DNA from 3 places in the Geomicrobium sp. JCM 19055 genome. Region 1 is predicted to be linked to each of the others. Evidence: riboswitches for the same ligand, from Rfam matches in the RefSeq annotation. Region 1 holds a riboswitch; each other region holds the start of a gene.
What was found. A riboswitch is a leader RNA that binds a small molecule or an ion and turns the genes downstream of it on or off. The one in region 1 is predicted to bind thiamine pyrophosphate.
Positions count from the first base shown of each region.

Region 2: another riboswitch for thiamine pyrophosphate. It lies ahead of thiC (phosphomethylpyrimidine synthase ThiC); the one in region 1 lies ahead of JCM19055_RS16895 (thiamine phosphate synthase).
Region 3: another riboswitch for thiamine pyrophosphate. It lies ahead of JCM19055_RS07965 (ABC transporter substrate-binding protein); the one in region 1 lies ahead of JCM19055_RS16895 (thiamine phosphate synthase).

Region 1 covers NZ_BAXL01000020.1:25,630-31,637, reverse strand. Annotated here, with positions in the region: gene JCM19055_RS16900 (NADP-dependent oxidoreductase) at 134-1,096, shown strand; TPP riboswitch at 1,184-1,290, shown strand; gene JCM19055_RS16895 (thiamine phosphate synthase) at 1,374-1,970, shown strand; gene thiO (glycine oxidase ThiO) at 1,970-3,079, shown strand; gene thiS (sulfur carrier protein ThiS) at 3,048-3,251, shown strand; gene JCM19055_RS16880 (thiazole synthase) at 3,256-4,020, shown strand; gene JCM19055_RS16875 (ThiF family adenylyltransferase) at 4,017-5,042, shown strand; partial or broken gene JCM19055_RS16870 (beta-class carbonic anhydrase) at 5,105-5,666, opposite strand; gene JCM19055_RS16865 (hypothetical protein) at 5,756-5,959, opposite strand.
Region 2 covers NZ_BAXL01000025.1:54,201-60,208, reverse strand. Annotated here, with positions in the region: partial or broken gene JCM19055_RS19225 (YitT family protein) at 1-244, shown strand, start outside; gene JCM19055_RS19220 (hypothetical protein) at 436-924, shown strand; gene JCM19055_RS19215 (hypothetical protein) at 878-1,243, shown strand; TPP riboswitch at 1,326-1,440, shown strand; partial or broken gene thiC (phosphomethylpyrimidine synthase ThiC) at 1,541-3,308, shown strand; gene JCM19055_RS26710 (serine protease) at 3,323-3,496, shown strand; gene JCM19055_RS30415 (hypothetical protein) at 3,642-3,935, shown strand; gene JCM19055_RS30410 (ABC transporter substrate-binding protein) at 3,914-4,111, shown strand; gene JCM19055_RS30405 (ABC transporter substrate-binding protein) at 4,117-5,028, shown strand; gene JCM19055_RS30400 (hypothetical protein) at 5,028-5,219, shown strand; gene JCM19055_RS19200 (hypothetical protein) at 5,284-5,670, opposite strand; gene JCM19055_RS19195 (HAD hydrolase-like protein) at 5,795-6,008, shown strand, end outside.
Region 3 covers NZ_BAXL01000007.1:107,902-113,909, forward strand. Annotated here, with positions in the region: gene JCM19055_RS07940 (DUF418 domain-containing protein) at 1-133, shown strand, start outside; gene JCM19055_RS07945 (glutathione ABC transporter substrate-binding protein) at 266-1,837, opposite strand; gene JCM19055_RS28945 (hypothetical protein) at 1,853-2,005, opposite strand; gene JCM19055_RS07950 (Xaa-Pro peptidase family protein) at 1,977-3,035, opposite strand; gene JCM19055_RS23265 (LysR family transcriptional regulator) at 3,162-3,587, shown strand; gene JCM19055_RS23270 (LysR family substrate-binding domain-containing protein) at 3,532-4,044, shown strand; gene JCM19055_RS07960 (hypothetical protein) at 4,107-4,286, shown strand; TPP riboswitch at 4,398-4,500, shown strand; partial or broken gene JCM19055_RS07965 (ABC transporter substrate-binding protein) at 4,579-5,497, shown strand; gene JCM19055_RS07970 (hypothetical protein) at 5,563-6,008, opposite strand, start outside.

The DNA.
Region 1 (6,008 bases):
AAGTAATAAAAGTTCGCATTAGTTACTTATCCTCCTCGGCAGATACCCTTTATAATTATCTTTTCTGAAATTCATGATTGACGTGTAAATACCAAGATGAGCGGGAATGCAGGTTGGACAGGAGGTTTTACACATGAAAGGCATTGGAATTAATCATTACGGAGATGAACGTGAACTTACCGTCGTTGATCTACCTGACGTTACAATAGGCGCAAATGATGTGCGCATCTCGCTACGAGCAAGTGGCGTGAACCCGATCGATTATAAATTACGTGAAGGTTACTTGAAAGACGCGTTGAATTTCCAACCACCACTTATTCTCGGTTGGGATGGCGCTGGAGTTATTACGGAAATTGGAGCTTCTGTTGATACATTTTCAGAAGGAGATGCGGTTTACTTCCGTCCAGAGCTCACTGAGTACGGGACGTATGCGGAAGAAATCGTTGTCGATTCTTCACTCGTACAACCAAAGCCAGAAGAACTTTCTTTTGAACAAGCAGCTTCTCTACCACTCGTTGGCTTAACGAGTGTGGAAGGGTTAATTGATGTTGCCAACGTTCAAGCTGGACAACGCGTGTTGATCTTAGGAGGAAGTGGCGGTGTTGGTACCGTCGCCATTCAAATGGCTAAAGCGCTCGGCGCACACGTCACAACGACATCAAGCTTTAAGAATCGTGAATTTGCGAGCGCTCGTGGTGCAGATGAAGTCGTTGCCTATGATGAAAATGAAGTCATTCAAGGAGAATTCGATGTATTGTTCGATGCGGTTGGTGGTGCTCCTTATCACAAAGCGATTTCCCATGTGAAAAATGGCGGTATTGCTGTAAGCATCGCAGGTGGCGGTAGCCAAAACGATGACGTGAAGAAAATTGAAACAGAGAAACTAATTCAAGTTCATAATATCTTTATGAATCCGACTCCGAATAAGATGAAACGTCTTCATGAATTCGTAACGAAAAAAGACGTCTATCCGGTTCTCTCGCACACGTATCCGATGACAGTTGATGGTGCTAAGAACGCGCATCTTGACAGTGCTACGGAACGTACGACAGGGAAAATTGTCTTAGTGCGTGAACAAGACGCACCCATAGAGTAAATGAAACGAGAGCCGAGTGGCTCTCGTTTTTTACGTTCTTGACGAGGTCAAAACGCATTGCTATGATGACAATACAATAACTATACAAAAAACTACTAGGGGTGCCCTTATGTTATGGGCTGAGATGAGTGAAGACTCAAACTCTTGAACCTGATCTGGTTTATACCAGCGGAGGAAAGTAGATGATGCAGTGTTTTGTTTGAGTTCGCAACAAGACAATTCTGCCGTCCTTTTCTCAAAGGGCGGCTTTTTTTGTATTGAGGAGTTGAAAATCACCATGAAATGGCATCTGATTACAGATGAACAAATCCCCTTCCATATTCAAGTACGTACGCTCAAACAATGCGCGAAAGAAGTTGAACTTCTTCACGTTCGCAATCAACATGCATCACTACAACGGTTACGCCAACAAATTGAACACTTATTACGTCTTGGATTTACGAAGCAACAACTGATCTTAAACTACCATACAGAAGCGGCAATCGCTTGGGGGTTAGGTGGCATACATCTTAAAGAAACACAGCTTGACCAGTTACATGATTTAAAAAAAGCACACCCAACCATGACAATTGGTGCTTCAGTCCATGATTTAGATGCCGCGCAATACTGCGAAGATCAAGGGGCTGATTATGTATACGCAGGGCATATTTTTGATACACCTAGCAAACAAGACACACCTGGACGAGGGCTAGATTTTTTACAAAACATTGCATCCAATGGATTGGTGCCCGTTTACGCGATTGGAGGCGTGACGACTCATAACGCCACTCAATGCCTTGAAGCAGGTGCACATGGGGTTGCAGTCATGTCTGCAATCTGGCAATCAAATTCTCCAAAAACAACTGCACGTCAATTTACGAAAGGTGATCAATAATGAACCAACGATCGTATGACGTCATCATTATTGGAGCTGGGATTGTCGGTCTTTGCACAGCATTTTATAGTGCCAAGGCTGGTTTACGCGTCGCAGTTCTAGATCGCTCCACCCCAGGCAGCGGAACAACGTCGAAGGCAGCAGGCATGCTCGGTATTCAAGCTGAATTTCGTTCGCCGAATCCGCTCTATCATTTGGCTAAAGAAAGCATCGCACTTTATAAGACACTTACCAATGAGCTTCTAGAATATCAGACGACCTCTCTTGATTGGACTTCTTCTGGTGCCATTAAACTTGCGTTCACGCATTCTGAGCACAAACAATTGTCTGATATTCAACCTTGGCAAGTGCAACATGGTGATCGTGCTGAATTGCTAGACCGACAGTCTCTGCAAATTCTTGCACCTGCCGTCACTAAAGAAGCTTGTGCAGGTTTGTATTTCCCAAATGAAGTTCACGTTCAGCCGAAACAGGTCGCACGAGCCTTTGAACACTCATTATATGAATTAGGTGTAGACGTATTCCCTTATACGACAGCTACTTCCGTCTCGTCAAACCGTGTGACGACACGTACCGATACACTTTATGGCGAACAGATCGTGATTGCAACAGGCCACGAATCAATTGCAAATACCCCTTGGCCTGTAACGCCCGTTAAAGGAGAAATCATCAAAGTACGACCTCGACGACAGTTAAGTCAACAAACGATCTTTTACAATGGCTGGTACGCTGTGCCAAAACAAGATGGTGAATGGCTACTCGGTGCAACGTCAACGCATAGTGAAGATACGACGATTTCCGTAAATGGTGTCTTGGAATTACTCACGAACACCCAAGCTTTTTTACCTGATCTTAGAGATAGCGAGATCACAGCAATGTGGTCTGGAATACGCCCGAAAAGCACGGTAGATTCCCCTTTCATATCGCCCCACCCGACACTTCACAGCGTGTGGTTAGTAGGTGGACATAACCGTAATGGCATCTTACTCGGTCCAATCACTGGAAAATGTGTCACAGAACGCTTATTAGGCAATGAAGTAAATGATGCGTTCACTTCAATAAAGGCAGGTGAGCACATTGAACATCATCATCAATCAGAAAAATCATAATTTACCTGATTCAATATCAAGTATTCAAGAATTGCGTAGTCATTTTAATTTGCTAACGACGAACGTCATGATTGAACACAACGGCGTAGCACTTACCGCCGACCAACAAGGCCAAATTCAATTAGAATCTGGCGACAAAATTGAAATTGTTCGATTTGTAGGAGGAGGATAACAAGATGTTACACATTGGAAACTACTCATTTGAATCTCGATTATTACTAGGCACAGGAAAATACGAAGACGCACAAACACAACGAGAAGCAGTGATTGCTTCAAAAACCAATGTCCTCACGTTCGCTTTAAGTCGCATTGACCTAGACAATATCGGTCCGGATCCGATTGAACACTTGTCTCGCGAGGAATTCACATTATTACCGAATACGGCAGGTGCAAAAACTGCCGACGAAGCCGTTCGGCTTGCTCGCCTTGCACGTTCATCAGGAATTTGCGACATGATCAAAGTCGAAGTAATTGGAGATCCACCAACATTACTCCCTAACCCTGTTGAGACATTAAAAGCTACAGAAATTCTTTTAAATGAAGGGTTTACTGTGCTCCCTTATCTCTCTGATGACCCGATGCTCGCAAAGGAAGCAGAAGCACTTGGAGCGCACGCGATTATGCCTGGCGCTTCACCAATTGGAAGTGGTCTTGGCATTGTTAATCCGTATAACCTTCAACTTATCATTGAACAATCCAAAGTACCGGTCATCGTTGACGCCGGCATTGGCGCTCCGCACGACGCTTGTGAAGCGATGCAATACGGCGCAGACGGAATCCTCCTAAACAGCGCTGTGGCAAAAGCAACTGATCCTGTAAAAATGGCGAATGCGATGCGGTTAGCCATCCTTGCGGGTAGAGAAGGTTATGAAGCAGGGAGAATCCCCAAAAGTAACGTAGCAACCGCAAGTAGTCCTCAGGAGAACTGGGCAAACTCATGAACAAATATGTGAAACAAGAGCGATTCCACGGGATCGGGCAACTCGGACAAAAGCGGCTTAGAGAAAGCCATGTTCTCATTGTGGGTGTTGGTGCCCTCGGTTCAATGAGCGCAGAAATGCTTGCTCGTGCTGGAATCGGAGAGCTCACCCTCGTTGATGGGGACTTCGTAGAAGAGCATAACTTACAACGACAGCTCCTCTATACTGAACTTGATGCCAAAACGCATCGAGCAAAAGTTAAAGCAGCAACAAAACGACTGCAAGAAGTCAATTCCGAAGTTAAGGTCACGGGGTGTTTTCAATCACTTCACAACGAGAATATTCAACAGTTACTGCAAGGTGTCGATGTCATCATTGACGGCACTGATAACTTTGAAACACGATTACTCATTAACGATGCCGCTTATAAATGGGGGATTCCCTGGGTGTATGGTGGATTGTCCGGAAGTTATGGTCTGAGCTTACCATTTATTCCGAATCAGTCCGGACCTTGCTTTCGCTGTCTTGAGTCCTTTCTAACAGACGATGAAGATTGCGACACTCACGGAGTGCTCGGGACGACTGTGCAAATGGTTACCGCCCAGCAAGTAACAAGCACTTTGAAGATCCTAACTGGTGACAAAGCTCAACCATCCATGTACAAATTTGATTTATGGGAGAGTGATGCGGGGTATATTCAAGTCCACTCGTTGAAACAACCTTCATGTAAAACGTGTAGTGGTGAACGAACGTACCCAACATTACGCACAAGCCAAATGAAGCGACACATCCAGTGGCTATGTGCGTCATCTGGCGTTCATATTCGTCCTAAAGAAGCTCAGAATTTGCACCTTCCTCGAGATCGTTGTAGCAATCATTCATGGACCTACCTTCCGTTTTCAGATGTCTGTATGCTTCGTAAAGCAAATCGTCAAGTGATGTTATTTCAAGATGGGCGAGCGACGATTCGCGGTGTGGCGACGACAAACGAAGCAGAAATGCTGTACGATGAAGCACTTGCTTTCCTATATGAACAAGTCTAAATAAAAAGGCAACAACAAGACTACGACTTGTTGTTGCCTTTTTTTAAACTTTTCGTTTGATTTTAAGAATGAGCAGCTTCCCCGTTTACAACAAGATCTAACTTGCCGGTTTCAGGGTGAATAACGAGACCGTGAACAGGAATATGATCTCCTAATAATGGATGGTTTTTAATGATTTTGACACTGTTTCTCACACTATCTTCAACGTGTTCAAATCCAGTGAGCCACGTATCTAAATCAATGCCAGCGTTTTTTTAAGACGTCGATCTTCTCTTGAGATACACCAGATTGTTCGATGAGCGTATCCGGATGCAATTGCGCCATTCCACAATCATGATGACCGACTACATAGACTTGCTCTGCTCCTAAGCTATTAATAGCTACAAGTATGCTTCGCATAATACTTCCAAACGGATGAGAAATAACTGCGCCAGCGTTTTTGACGATCGCTGCATCCCCATGAGAAACATTCATCGCTTGTGGAACCATTTCTACAAGTCTCGTATCCATGCACGTTAAAATGACAATCTTTTTATCAGGGAACTTAGACGTATTAAACGTCTTAAAGTCTTCATTGATAACAAAGTTGCGATTATGTTCTAGTACATTTTCTAAGTGTGACATCGAGCACACGCCTCCCCAAATAAACTCAAAATCGTTTCTATTAGGGTACACCTAAATGAAGCATTTGACTATGATTGATTGATAATTCATCACTCGTGCTTAGAAGTGCCTTTCGTTTTACTAAGTCGCTCGACAATTGGCAATACCAAAGCCCAAGCTATAAATGTTCCAAGAAACGCAGAGAAGCTTGCTAGCACGTGAACGCTCCCTAATTGAAACTCTGTAAAGATTGCTGTCACGACGCCAACTACAATCGCAAACCCGATCGCCTTTATTAAACGTCTATTCATCATCAATCACCTCGTTATTGGATGATTCTTATCCTACCTAAATCCAACAACG
Region 2 (6,008 bases), on a different contig from region 1:
GCCTCTTATGCCATACGATGCACTGACGTATGTGATTGGTAAACGATTTGGATTGCAATTGAGCAGAGCAAAAATCTTGACCGATAGTGTAAATGTAGTTATTGCGGGAGCAATTTGTCTCATGTTTACAAGATCGTTAGGGGCGATTGGTTTTGGAACATTTATCTCCGTATATTTTATCGGTAAAATTCTCGGCTGGTTGATTAAACTTTATCAAAAACCTCTAAAGGCTTGGTATGTCTAGGATGATTTCTTCCTCAATTTTAATGCACTAGAAACTTTTTCCTTTTCCGAAACGTAGGGAATAACGATGGAAGGGGAATCAGTGATGAGTGAAACTTCTACTGAAAAGCGTGAGGAAGTAGCAAAGATCCCGTCTTGGCGTGTAATTGTTGGCTTTAGCTTACAAGCGTTTGCGTGGTGATGGCCTTTATCATGATCGATCCTTTGTTTGAAGAATATGAAATCTTTTTCTATCTGTTTATACAATTCGCGTTTGTAATTCCGGTATGGTTTTTAGGAACTGGTGTGCGAAACGGATTTCGTAATCTTAAACAACGATTGTGGTATCATACTCGGATTTTCTTTTATTTTGCTCTATTTATACCGTTTTCTATGGGTGGGTTCATGTGGCTATTTGATTCTCAAGAGAATGCCTTAAGTCACGGTGATGAGCTTTATATGATGTTGTACGCGAATGACTCATTCATGTGGCTGATCGTTATTCTGTTTATCGTTTTTATTCTTTCAGTGGCGCCACTTCTGTCTGGTGAAGGTATAAAACAAAAACGTGTGCTTATTCCCTTCTTTACGAGCTTACTGATGTTGCCTCTGTTGATTTTTATATCGTGGGATCATGTTCGCGTGATTGATCATGATGGCGTGTCGATCGTATCATTCGGGGAACGGCAAGAAGCAACTTGAAGAAGTGGATCATGTCGTTGTTGAACCTTTTATCCGGAGAAATCCAGGTACGACGAATGTGCCCCCTTCGAGAACAGCATTATTTGCCATCCATGTTGTGGAGCAATCAGGAGACGTGTACACGTTTGATAACTTTGGCTTTAACAATGATAAGATGAGTCAAGCCTTAGAAGTTAGGAGCCACGTTGTAGGTAAGGGAGTTCCGTTCTTCATTCAACAACCAACGGAAGATCAATGGAGCTTTATGGTCATTGAATTGGAAAACGAAGACGTTGATGAAGAGATGTTCCAGCAACTATTCACACCTTATCCACAATAATCAATAAGAAGTTGCACCTCTTCGGATAAATTCTGATTTGACTTATTATTCAATCCATTCTATACTTATGCCAGAATTAAATAACCTTAACTAGGGGAGCCCAATGAGCTGGGCTGAGAGGGAAGCGCAATGAAGCTTCTTGACTCTTTGGACCTGATCTGGATCATGCCAGCGTAGGGAAGTTATCTATGAGTCATTACTTCTTGTATGGATAAACCAGGTCGATTTATTGCGGCCTGGTTTTTTTGTATGCTCTTGATCTCGTCCTTTAGGAATTAGTTTGAAGGAGAGGCTTAAATGACAAAAAGTGTGCAGCAAGAAAACATTGAAATGTTGTCTAGTTTTGAAGGAAGTAAGAAGGTGTATATTCAAGGTTCCCGTCCTGACATTCAAGTGCCGATGAGACAAATTTCGTTAAGTCCAACCATTCATGAAGACGGCAGGGAAACGCACAATGAACCCCTCCTCGTCTACGATACGAGTGGACCATATACGGACGAAAACGCTCATATTCAGTTAACAGAAGGGCTGCCAGCTATACGGGAAAATTGGATCGTAGAAAGAAAGGATACACAAGAGTATGAGGGACGCCAAGTAAAGCCTGAAGACAATGGCGTTCGTAGTGAATCATCGACGCATGATCAACAACAAGTAGAGTTCCGACGTACCGTTCGTAAAGCACTACCAGGTCAATGTGTGACCCAACTTCATTATGCCAAAAAAAGGCATTATCACGCCTGAGATGGAGTTCATTGCCATTCGTGAACAGATGGAACCGGAGTTTGTTCGTGAAGAAGTTGCCAAGGGGCGGGCGATTATCCCGTTGAACATTAATCATGTGGAAAGTGAGCCGATGATTATTGGTCGTAACTTTCACGTCAAAATCAATGCGAACATTGGTAACTCTGCAGTTTCGTCTTCAATTGAACATGAAGTAGAGAAGATGACGTGGGCAACCCGTTTTGGTGCAGATAACATTATGGACCTTTCAACCGGAAAGAACATTCATCGAACGCGGGAGTGGATTATTCGTAACTCCGTTGTTCCAGTTGGGACGGTTCCGATTTATCAGGCACTTGAGAAAGTAAACGGTGTCGCTCAAGATCTGACTTGGGACGTTTATCGGGATACGCTCATTGAGCAAGCGGAGCAAGGGGTTGATTATTTTACGATTCATGCGGGCGTTTTATTGCGGTATGTTCCGTTAACGGCGAATCGATTAACGGGCATTGTTTCTAGAGGTGGATCGATTATGGCGCAATGGTGCCTTGCTCATCATGAGGAAAGTTTCTTGTATACGCATTTTGATGAGATTTGTGAGATATTACGTGCCTACGACATTTGTATTTCCCTTGGTGATGGCTTGCGTCCAGGATCGATTGCAGATGCGAATGACGAAGCTCAGTTCGCTGAACTTGATACGTTAGGTGAATTAACGAAGCGAGCGTGGCAATACGATGTACAAGTGATGGTTGAAGGACCTGGTCACGTGCCGATGCATCTGATTAAAGAAAATATGGATAAGCAGTTAGAAGTGTGTGACGAAGCCCCATTCTACACGTTAGGTCCGTTAACGACAGATGTTGCCCCAGGTTACGACCACATTACGTCTGCGATCGGTGCAGCGATGATTGGATGGTATGGTACAGCGATGCTTTGCTATGTGACCCCTAAAGAGCATTTAGGGCTACCTAATCGTGACGACGTTCGAGAAGGTGTGATTACGTATAAAATTGCCGCACATGCCGCAGACCTTGCTAAAGGTCATCCGGGAGCTAGAAAACGAGACGATGCCTTATCGAGAGCGCGGTTTGAATTTCGCTGGCGCGATCAATTCCACCTTTCGTTAGATCCAGATCGGGCGATGGCGTATCATGATGAAACGTTGCCAGCTGAAGGAGCAAAGACAGCTCACTTTTGTTCAATGTGCGGTCCGAAATTTTGCAGTATGCGAATTTCACATGATATTCGCAAGCTTACCGCGTCACAGTCTGAAGAGATTCAGACCGGCTTAAAAGAAAAGGCAAATGAGTTTGTTGATGCTGGTGCGAAGTTGTACCGATAATCGGAGGGAAATCGATGGATGGTAGAGTGAAGCAAATCGAGCACCTCATTGAAGAGAAGAAGGTTGAAGTTGAGCAACTTGAAGCAACGCTTGAACATATTCAACAGCAGTGTACGCATCGTTTTAGTGAAGATGATTTAATGAGGCGATGCTTAACGTGTAATAAGGTAGAAGTGCTTTATTATTAATAGTGGTATACGAGGGAGTTGTTCGTTCAGGGGCAACTCCCTTCTAGATGTTCGTTACTCATTGACTTATTTCACTTTTCTGTCTAGACTGAACGTATTAAGCCTACTAAATGGGTAAGAATACATATAGATTAGAGGAGATTGTATGAAAAGACGGAGCATAACAACTTTTGGAACAGCGGTCGTTTTAGGCGCGCTTGTCGCTTGTAGTTCACCGAGTGAAGTTGAGGAAAGTGCAAGTGAAAACAGCGAAGTCGAGCAAGAGCAAAGTGTTCGAGATGAATTGAACATTGCCCAAACGGCTCAACCGCCTACGCTCGATACTGCTCAAACGGTTTCAGCGGTTGCACTCGACATTGCTGGAAACATTTATCAACAACTGTTTCAATTAGATGGAAACTATGAGCGCAGCCCGTGTTGGCAGAGTCGTATGAGTTAAGCGATGATGGCAAGACTTACACGATCGCGCTTCGTGAAGGCGTTCAGTTTCATAATGGAGAGGAAATGACAGCGGAAGATGTGGTTGCGTCGATGAATCGCTGGCTAACGGTTTCCTCTAGAGCGAAAGAATTGTTAGACGGTGCGACGTTCACTGAAGTAGATCCTATACAGTAGAATTAATAGTAGAACAAGCCACGTCAGACGTTCTTATTCTGTTAGCTTCGCAAGCACAATTCCCATCGATTATGCCAAAAGAGTTTGTTGAATCCGCATCCGCAGATGGTTTTGAAGAATACGTGGGTACCGGACCGTATCAATTCGATGATTGGCAACAAGATCAATACATCCGTCTCGTTCGAAATGATGATTTTCAGTCTTTAGAAGGGGAGCCTAGTGGTTTCACAGGAGAAATTAAGGCGCCAACAGAGACGTTAACGTATCACTTCGTGTCGGATCATTTTACGAGAATTTCGGGCTTGCAGACGGGCCTTTATGACATTGCAGATAGTATTCCGTTAGAAAACTACGATTTACTTGAAGAAGATGAAAGCATTGAGATTGAATCGGTACCGGGAGGAACGTTAACGGCGTTTTTCAATACGAACGAAGGCGTTTTATCAGATGAAGAGCTTCGCCATGTCGTGCTTGCGGCGCTCGACAACGAGGAGATTATGCTTGCAAGTTATCCGTTACCCGAATTGTTCTCCCTTGCTCCTGGGTATTTGAACGAAAATCAAGAGCAGTGGGCAACGGATGCAGGAGCCGACTATTACAATCAAGCGGATCCTGATTTAGCGAAGCAACTTTTAGAAGAATCGAGTTATGATGGAGAAGAAATTACAATTCTTACAACGCCTGACTACAATGAAATGTACAACGGATCCCTCGTTATTCAAGAACAATTGCGTAACATCGGTATGAATGTGTCTGTAGATACGTTTGATTTTGCGACGTTTTTAGAAACGAAGGATGATCATAGTCGCTGGGATTTGTTTTTGGCGAGTACGGGTTACCAATTAACGCCACCACAGCTTTTAGCTGTTACACCAGAATGGGCGGGGCTTGATGATGAACAAGTAAGGTCAGGTTAATGGCTGTTCGCGAAGCAGCATCTCAAGAGGAAGCTGCCGAGGAGTGGGCGAACGTGCAGCAGTACTTATATGAAATAGGCTCTTCGACTGTACTCGGGCATTACGATTCATTTGTCGCAGTCCATGAGGATGTCGAAGGCTTTGAATTGTTTGAAGCCCCAGTCGTTTGGAATGCAAGCATTAAAAAGTGACGAACGTTAAAACGCTCATGAGCATCTTCATGAGCGTTTTTAGTATGTTTAGTTAAAGAAAGAATTAGGCTGATCCTGCAACTGTTGAAGGTACTCGATCTTGAAGTCGCACCATAAATAATACGCCAGCAACAATAAACAACACCGATTGAATGAGCGTTGCTCCGAGGGTCACAATGAGCATGATAGCGCCAATGATTAACAAGCGAAGCCCTGCTTTACGCGCCGATTTCTTGATGTGCAATGTAGTAATAATTACGAGTATGAGTCCGATTAAATGAACGGCGAATACGAACCAGGCGAATGCTTGTGTGCCGACACCCGGCAGTGGGAGTTGTGCTGAAACTGTTGCGAACAATAAGCTGATAAGTAAAACCGCAGTGACAAATAGTTGCAACGTAAGCCCTACGCCAAGCAAAAGAAACTCTGGGAGTCGTTTGATGATGATCACCTCCTAGTAGTAGCATACTACAAAGAAGTCGTAATGATCACAATGCTAATGAAAATGTAATTGCACGAGAAGTGTAAGTCCTTATAATTAACAAGATAAAGAAATTACCATATGGGGTGTGAAAATGAAAGCTGTTATTTTTGATATGGATGGGACCTTATTTCAAACTGACCGAATTTTAGAAACATCATTAGAAGATACGTTCGAACAGTTACGTTTACAAGGTGAATGGGAGGGTGAAACTCCGCTTCAATTGTACCGGGATATTATGGGGGTTCCTCTACCAAAGTATGGGAAACACTGCTTCCTGACTGCTCTGGGGCAACAAGAAAGTATTG
Region 3 (6,008 bases), on a different contig from region 1:
TGGTATCCTTCTATTTATTAGCCAGATGCTATTTAGCTACTTGTGGCTCAAACCATTTCGCTACGGACCATTTGAGTGGTTGTGGAGAATGGGTACGTACTGGTCATGTGTTTCAATTAAGAAGAAAAAGTGACGCAGTGGAAAATTAACTGTAACTTTCAATCATGAGTGGTCGTTCATGAGAAAGGCACTTCTGCATAACTAGCAGAAGTGCCTTTTGATCTATTAACTTTAGCGCTATAAAGCAATGGGGGACTGTCCCCAGTTAGTTTTCGATGATGGAGGCGTTTCTAAAGGAATGATGCTCGCTTACGAATTGTTCAAATCCTTCGATGTGGTCACCTACACCTAGAATATAGTATGGGTGAACGTAATCGATTCGTGGAACTTCTTCAGCGAGGATCGCCTGAACTTCTTGGTACATGCTTTCACGTACAGCGTCGTCACTTTCTTTACGTGCATCAATTAACAGTTCATCAACTTCATCATTGCTGTACCACATGCGGTTACCCGCTGCACCGATGTTATCAGAGTGGAACTGGCGGTAAATGGCGTCATTAGGATCCCCTAAGTTGTTCGACCATCCGAGTAAGAAGAGATCGTGGTTACCTTCAGTCGTCTCGGTAATCAGCGTCGTCCATTCTAATTGTTGAATTTCAAGATTAATACCGATTTCAGCCACTTGATCTTGAACATGCTGGGCGACTTGAACTGCCACCGAATCACTTTCTTCTAACCAAATGGACGTTGTAAATCCATCTTCAAGCCCTGCTTCGGCAAGAAGTTCTCTGGCACGTTCAATGTCGTATTCAGGAAAGTCAGAATCAGGGTTATAACCGAAGATATAATCGCTAATTGGACCCGTTGCTTTTGAGCCATACTCACCATAGAAGCCGGTGACGAGTGTATCACGGTCAATCGCATGGGCGAATGCTTGGCGTACTCGTTCATCATCCAACGGCTCAACATCTAAGTTAAAGCCGATATAGTTGGAACGCATGCTTTCAACAGCTACTAGACTTGCGCCGTCCATCGCGTCGACTTGTCCGGTGTTAACAGGCTCAATGTCGTCAATAATGTCTACTTCACCCGTGTCGAGCATTGCAATACGTGTCGATTGTTCAGGAACGATCAAATAGGTTAACGCATCAAAATCAACAGCATCTCCCCAATAGTCTTCATTCTTCTCAAAATTGATGCTCTCCCCTTGAGTCCAAGAGTCGAAGACAAAGGGGCCAGTGCCGACAGGATCAAGGTCTAAGTTGTGGTCTCCGTTTTCAGCGTCTTCTATTGCTTTCGGGCTAATGATGGCCCCGCCAAAGTGTGATAAGTTGTTCGGTAATGATTGAAACGGTTCCTCAGTAATAAAGTGCACTGTATAATCATCGATGACTTCGACTTCGTCAATTACATTGAATTGGGCGAACATCGGAGAGGCAATTTCAGGATCGAGAACTCGGTCGAAATTGGTTTTCACCGCTTCAGCGTTGAACGGCTGATCGTCATGGAACGAAATACCTTCTTTGAGTTTGAACTCCCACGTTAAATCATCTAATTGTTCATAACTTTCAGCTAGTAAAGGTTGTAAATCCATATTCTCATCAGGTGCGACGAGTGTTTCAAAAACATGGAACTTGATTGAACCAGACATTCGCTCACTCGCCCCTTGTGGGTTTAAGTCAGGAATATCTGCTGTAATTGCCATCGTGATCGTCTCGTCTGACGAATCGCTAGTAGTGGAAGAATCGGTCGCATTTGTGCTGTCCCCTGGATCAGATGAGCATGCTGCAAGTGCAATTGCAGAAAAGATAGGTAAAAAGATCATCTGCTTTTTCATGTTGTTTTGTCCCCTTTATGTAATAATTAATGATTCTAGATCTCGTGGATAATAGGTTAGTGGTTCCATTCCGTCTTTGGTAACGACAATCGTATCGGAATGACGAAACCCTCCAAGTCCTTCTACGAATAGACCCGGTTCAACGGAAAAAAACCATTCCAGCTTCAAGCGTCGTATCGTCTCCTAAGTCGAAGAACGGAGCTTCGTGCGTATGAACAAGTCCAAGTGCATGACCCGTATGGTGAAGCGTTAAATGATGTACGCCTTCTTCTTTGAAATAAGCTTGCACAGCAGCATCCACAGCAGAAGCTTTTGCACCAGGCTTAATATGTTCAAATGCAATTTCTTGGGCGGTCTTTATGTGATGAAAATACTTCTCTTGTTCTTTACTTACTTCTTCGATAAACATCGTTCGCTCTAGTTCACTAATATAGCCGTACACGTGAGCGGCTGCTTGAGAAACGACATTATATCCTGTTTCAAGTCGTAAGTTTTGCGTTTGTGAGTGTGGAAATGCAGAGTGTGGTCCAATCTGTCCTCGGTAAAAGGCATGAGCAGGTGACCCGTTAGGAATGTAATCTGGGCCAAGTGTCTCAACCATGGCGATGGTTGCTTCGGATGTTGCCTTCGTTTCAATCTCAATTTCTGAACGACCAACCTTTGAATAGTTGACGAGAAGCTCATGTGCATAGTTGGCCCAACGTACAGACGTTTTAATAAGTGCCAATTCGTTTTCAGACTTTATCATTCTCATCGATTCAATGAATCCGTAGATCGACGTATACTGATTAACGAGAATATCACTTAGCTTCGGTCCCCGATAACCTTTTGGAGAGGAATACCCGTCTCCATCGATGCCAACATGAATGTTAGCCATGCCAATTGAGGTTAAATAGTCTTTTAAAATATTCATAGGATGCTGGATTCCTGGATACTCAGGATAATCGTGAACATGGTCAACATGCGCATAAGCTTCGGCATGTCCTTTCTCCATAAGTGGTACGAAGAGGTGACTATCTCCTTGAGGATCAAAAATGAGTGCAATCGGTCGTTCTGATGGCCTGAAGTGAAATGCTGTTAAATAAAATATATCAATCGATGCGTGTATAATGGCACCATCTATTCCTTCTTTTCTGAATTTTTCTTTGAAGGATTGTTGACGTGCCAAGATCTCTGTCTCTGGTATTTTTAAAACCATGTGATCTCCTCTGATTAAAAATTTTAGCAATTCAGTGTTTAATCTATCCTAACAAACCTTGTACAAAATAATGATACTCTTTACTATGAGGTTGATACGTATTACGTATGGAAAGAAGGATTAAAGATGGAACTTCGTCATTTGCGTTACTTTATCGCTGTCGCTGAAGAGCTGCACTTTGGTAATGCTGCACAACGTTTGAACATTTCACAACCGCCATTAAGTGCGCAAATCAAAGAGCTCGAACAGAACTTAAATGTACAATTATTGGAACGAACGAATCGTTCTGTTGCCTTAACAGAAGCTGGTGAGTATTTGTATGAGCTCTCTGTTCAGATGCTTGCTCGTCTTGAGAAGGAGACTGCAATTTTACAAGAAATTGACCGAGGAGAACGAGGGAAAATAGCGATTGGTTTTGGAGGATCGGTAGTTTTTCAAATTTTGCCACGGGTCTTAACGCTAATAAAAAAAACAATATCCGAAGCTCGAAATTCACGTGTCACAATTAACGACAAAGCAGCAAATTCAAGCGTTATTAACGGGAGACATTGATTTAGCGCTTCTTGTCCCACCTGTAGGTGACGAAGAGTTAAATACGCATCCGTTCTATGAAGAGAAGTTTATCGTCTGCTTACCTAAAAGTCATCCGCTAGCCTCGTCGACTGGACCAATCGCAATGGAAGACGTATCTAATGAGCCGTTAATCATAAGTCCAAGAGAAGCAGGAGAAGGGTACTTTGAAGCGGTGCGTTCTTTATATATCAAATCGAACACTGTCATGAATATCGCACAATATTCAACAGAACAACAAACGATGGTTTCTCTTGTTGCCGCGGAGTTTGGCATTTCGTTTGTACCCGAATCAACATCACATATCCAGCATCATAACGTTGTCTATAAAGAAATTGACATTACTCACTATAAAAAAACTGTTTTAACATGGCATAAACATACGCAAACACCACTCGTTCACGGTGTTGTTGAGTTACTAAAAACATTCAAAGTTTAATTAACTTGGGGATGTTTCGTAACTGTCGTTTCGTGGAAAACAAGTATTAAGAGGTGATTTGAATGAAGAATCGCAAACAAAACGATCCTATTCAATTCCAGAAAAATCGTCCGAAGAAAAACGATGTTGAAGATAACGAGTTTGAAGACCCTGTCCCAGTAGATGAAGTGTATCGTGAAGAGAAAGATCAAAAGGACAAAAAAAGCATCAAAATCATCTTCACGAACCGATCAATAGATTGATAATCTTGAATCGTATGCGGTGTAAGAAAGGCACTGAGTGTGCCTTTCTTTTTTATGCAATCAGTTTGTACACGGCAAACGGTTGTGTTTTAATAAAGTTAGAAAAGTTCAATCTTTCACTGGGGGAGCCAACTGTAGGCTGAGAAAAGCAAAGCTTTGACCCTTAGAACCTGATCTGGTTGAACCCAGCGTAGGGAAGTGAGTTGTTTTTACATAACCCGTTTACGTAAATCCACTTCTTTCTTACGACAAGAAGTGGATTTTTTATTATTTAATAAGGGAGTAATGAAAGATGCAAAAGATTTCAGTAGGGCTTGAATGGTTCATGAACCAGATCACATTCCGTTGATGATCGGAATGGAAAAAGGATGGTTTGCGAACGAAGGCATAGATGTGACGATGATTGAACCAGAAGATCATTTCGATGCGATTGATGAAATTAAAGCAGGTAAGATGGATATTGCAATTACAGAACCGTTACACCTCGTCGAAGACCGTGCAGCTGGCGAACCGGTGCTAGGTTTTGCAAGATTTCTACATACCAATGGCGGTGTGATGTATAACAAAGCAAAAGGGATTAAACGCCCAGTCGATCTAATTGGAAAGAGAATCCAATACCAGGCGCACCAGGGTTAGGTGGGCTTGCGATTGTCAAAACGATGGTTGAACATGACGGTGGAGCGTGTGAGTTGGAACAGTTTAAGCCCGTGAATAACGGCTTTTACCATACGGATGCATTAGTAGAAGATAAGGCCGATGCTGCAACTTTAGTTTTTAGAAATTTTGAAGTGGCAGAAGCGAAGCATCGAGGACTGGATGTTGATTATTTTGCTTTAAAGGACTTTGGAGTTCCTGACTTTTGCCAGCTTATCTTTATTACATCCCCAGAGGTGTTCGAACAACAAAAACATGTGCTCGCGTCATTTATGAAAGTAATTAGAAAGTCAATTGATTATCTTTATGAGAACCCTGATGAAGCGAAAGCAATTTATTATGCATTCACACAAGCTGATGAAAGCGATCCACTTAACCAGTCAATTATGAACGCAACCCTTCCGTGTTTTACGTACGACTTTTCGATGACAGAAGCGTATTATGATGAATTGCAAACGTGGTTGAAGAACTCAGGAAAAATTGCTCAAGTGATTGAGCCTACCAACTATTGGACAAATGAGCTGATTCATACGGTACGTTCAGTTACAACCCGTTAGTCGTTGGCAAAAATTGAGCACAACCCTCAGGGTTGTGCTCAATCGCTTTCATTCACTTTGTAACTTTATTGATCTTCGTCTAGATCATCTAGTGAATCTTCAAGTTCTTGTTCTAGATGCTCATCTTCATCTCGGTCTTCAATTTCAACGTCTTCTGGTAGTACATCTTCAAGTTTGAAGAAAGCTTCATCATAGTCAATGCTCTCTTCAAATTCCAATACGTCTAATCCGATGCGGAACGGGTTGTCTTCATGTTCATTATCCATCTTCACAATTTCGTACGTCTCTTGTTCAATCCAATAATGGCGAACTTCGACGTCATCGCTAAATGTAATGTGGTAACTCATGAACCCGTTGACTTCTTCTTCACCGACTAGTTCTACTTCATAGTCTTCAAGGAATTGCTCAAATTGATTTGCCATTGGATTGACGTCTGCAGGGTCATCTTCAATCTCAAATTGTTCAACGCGGTAAGCAACGTCATCACCTTCTGTGTAGAACAACGTATACT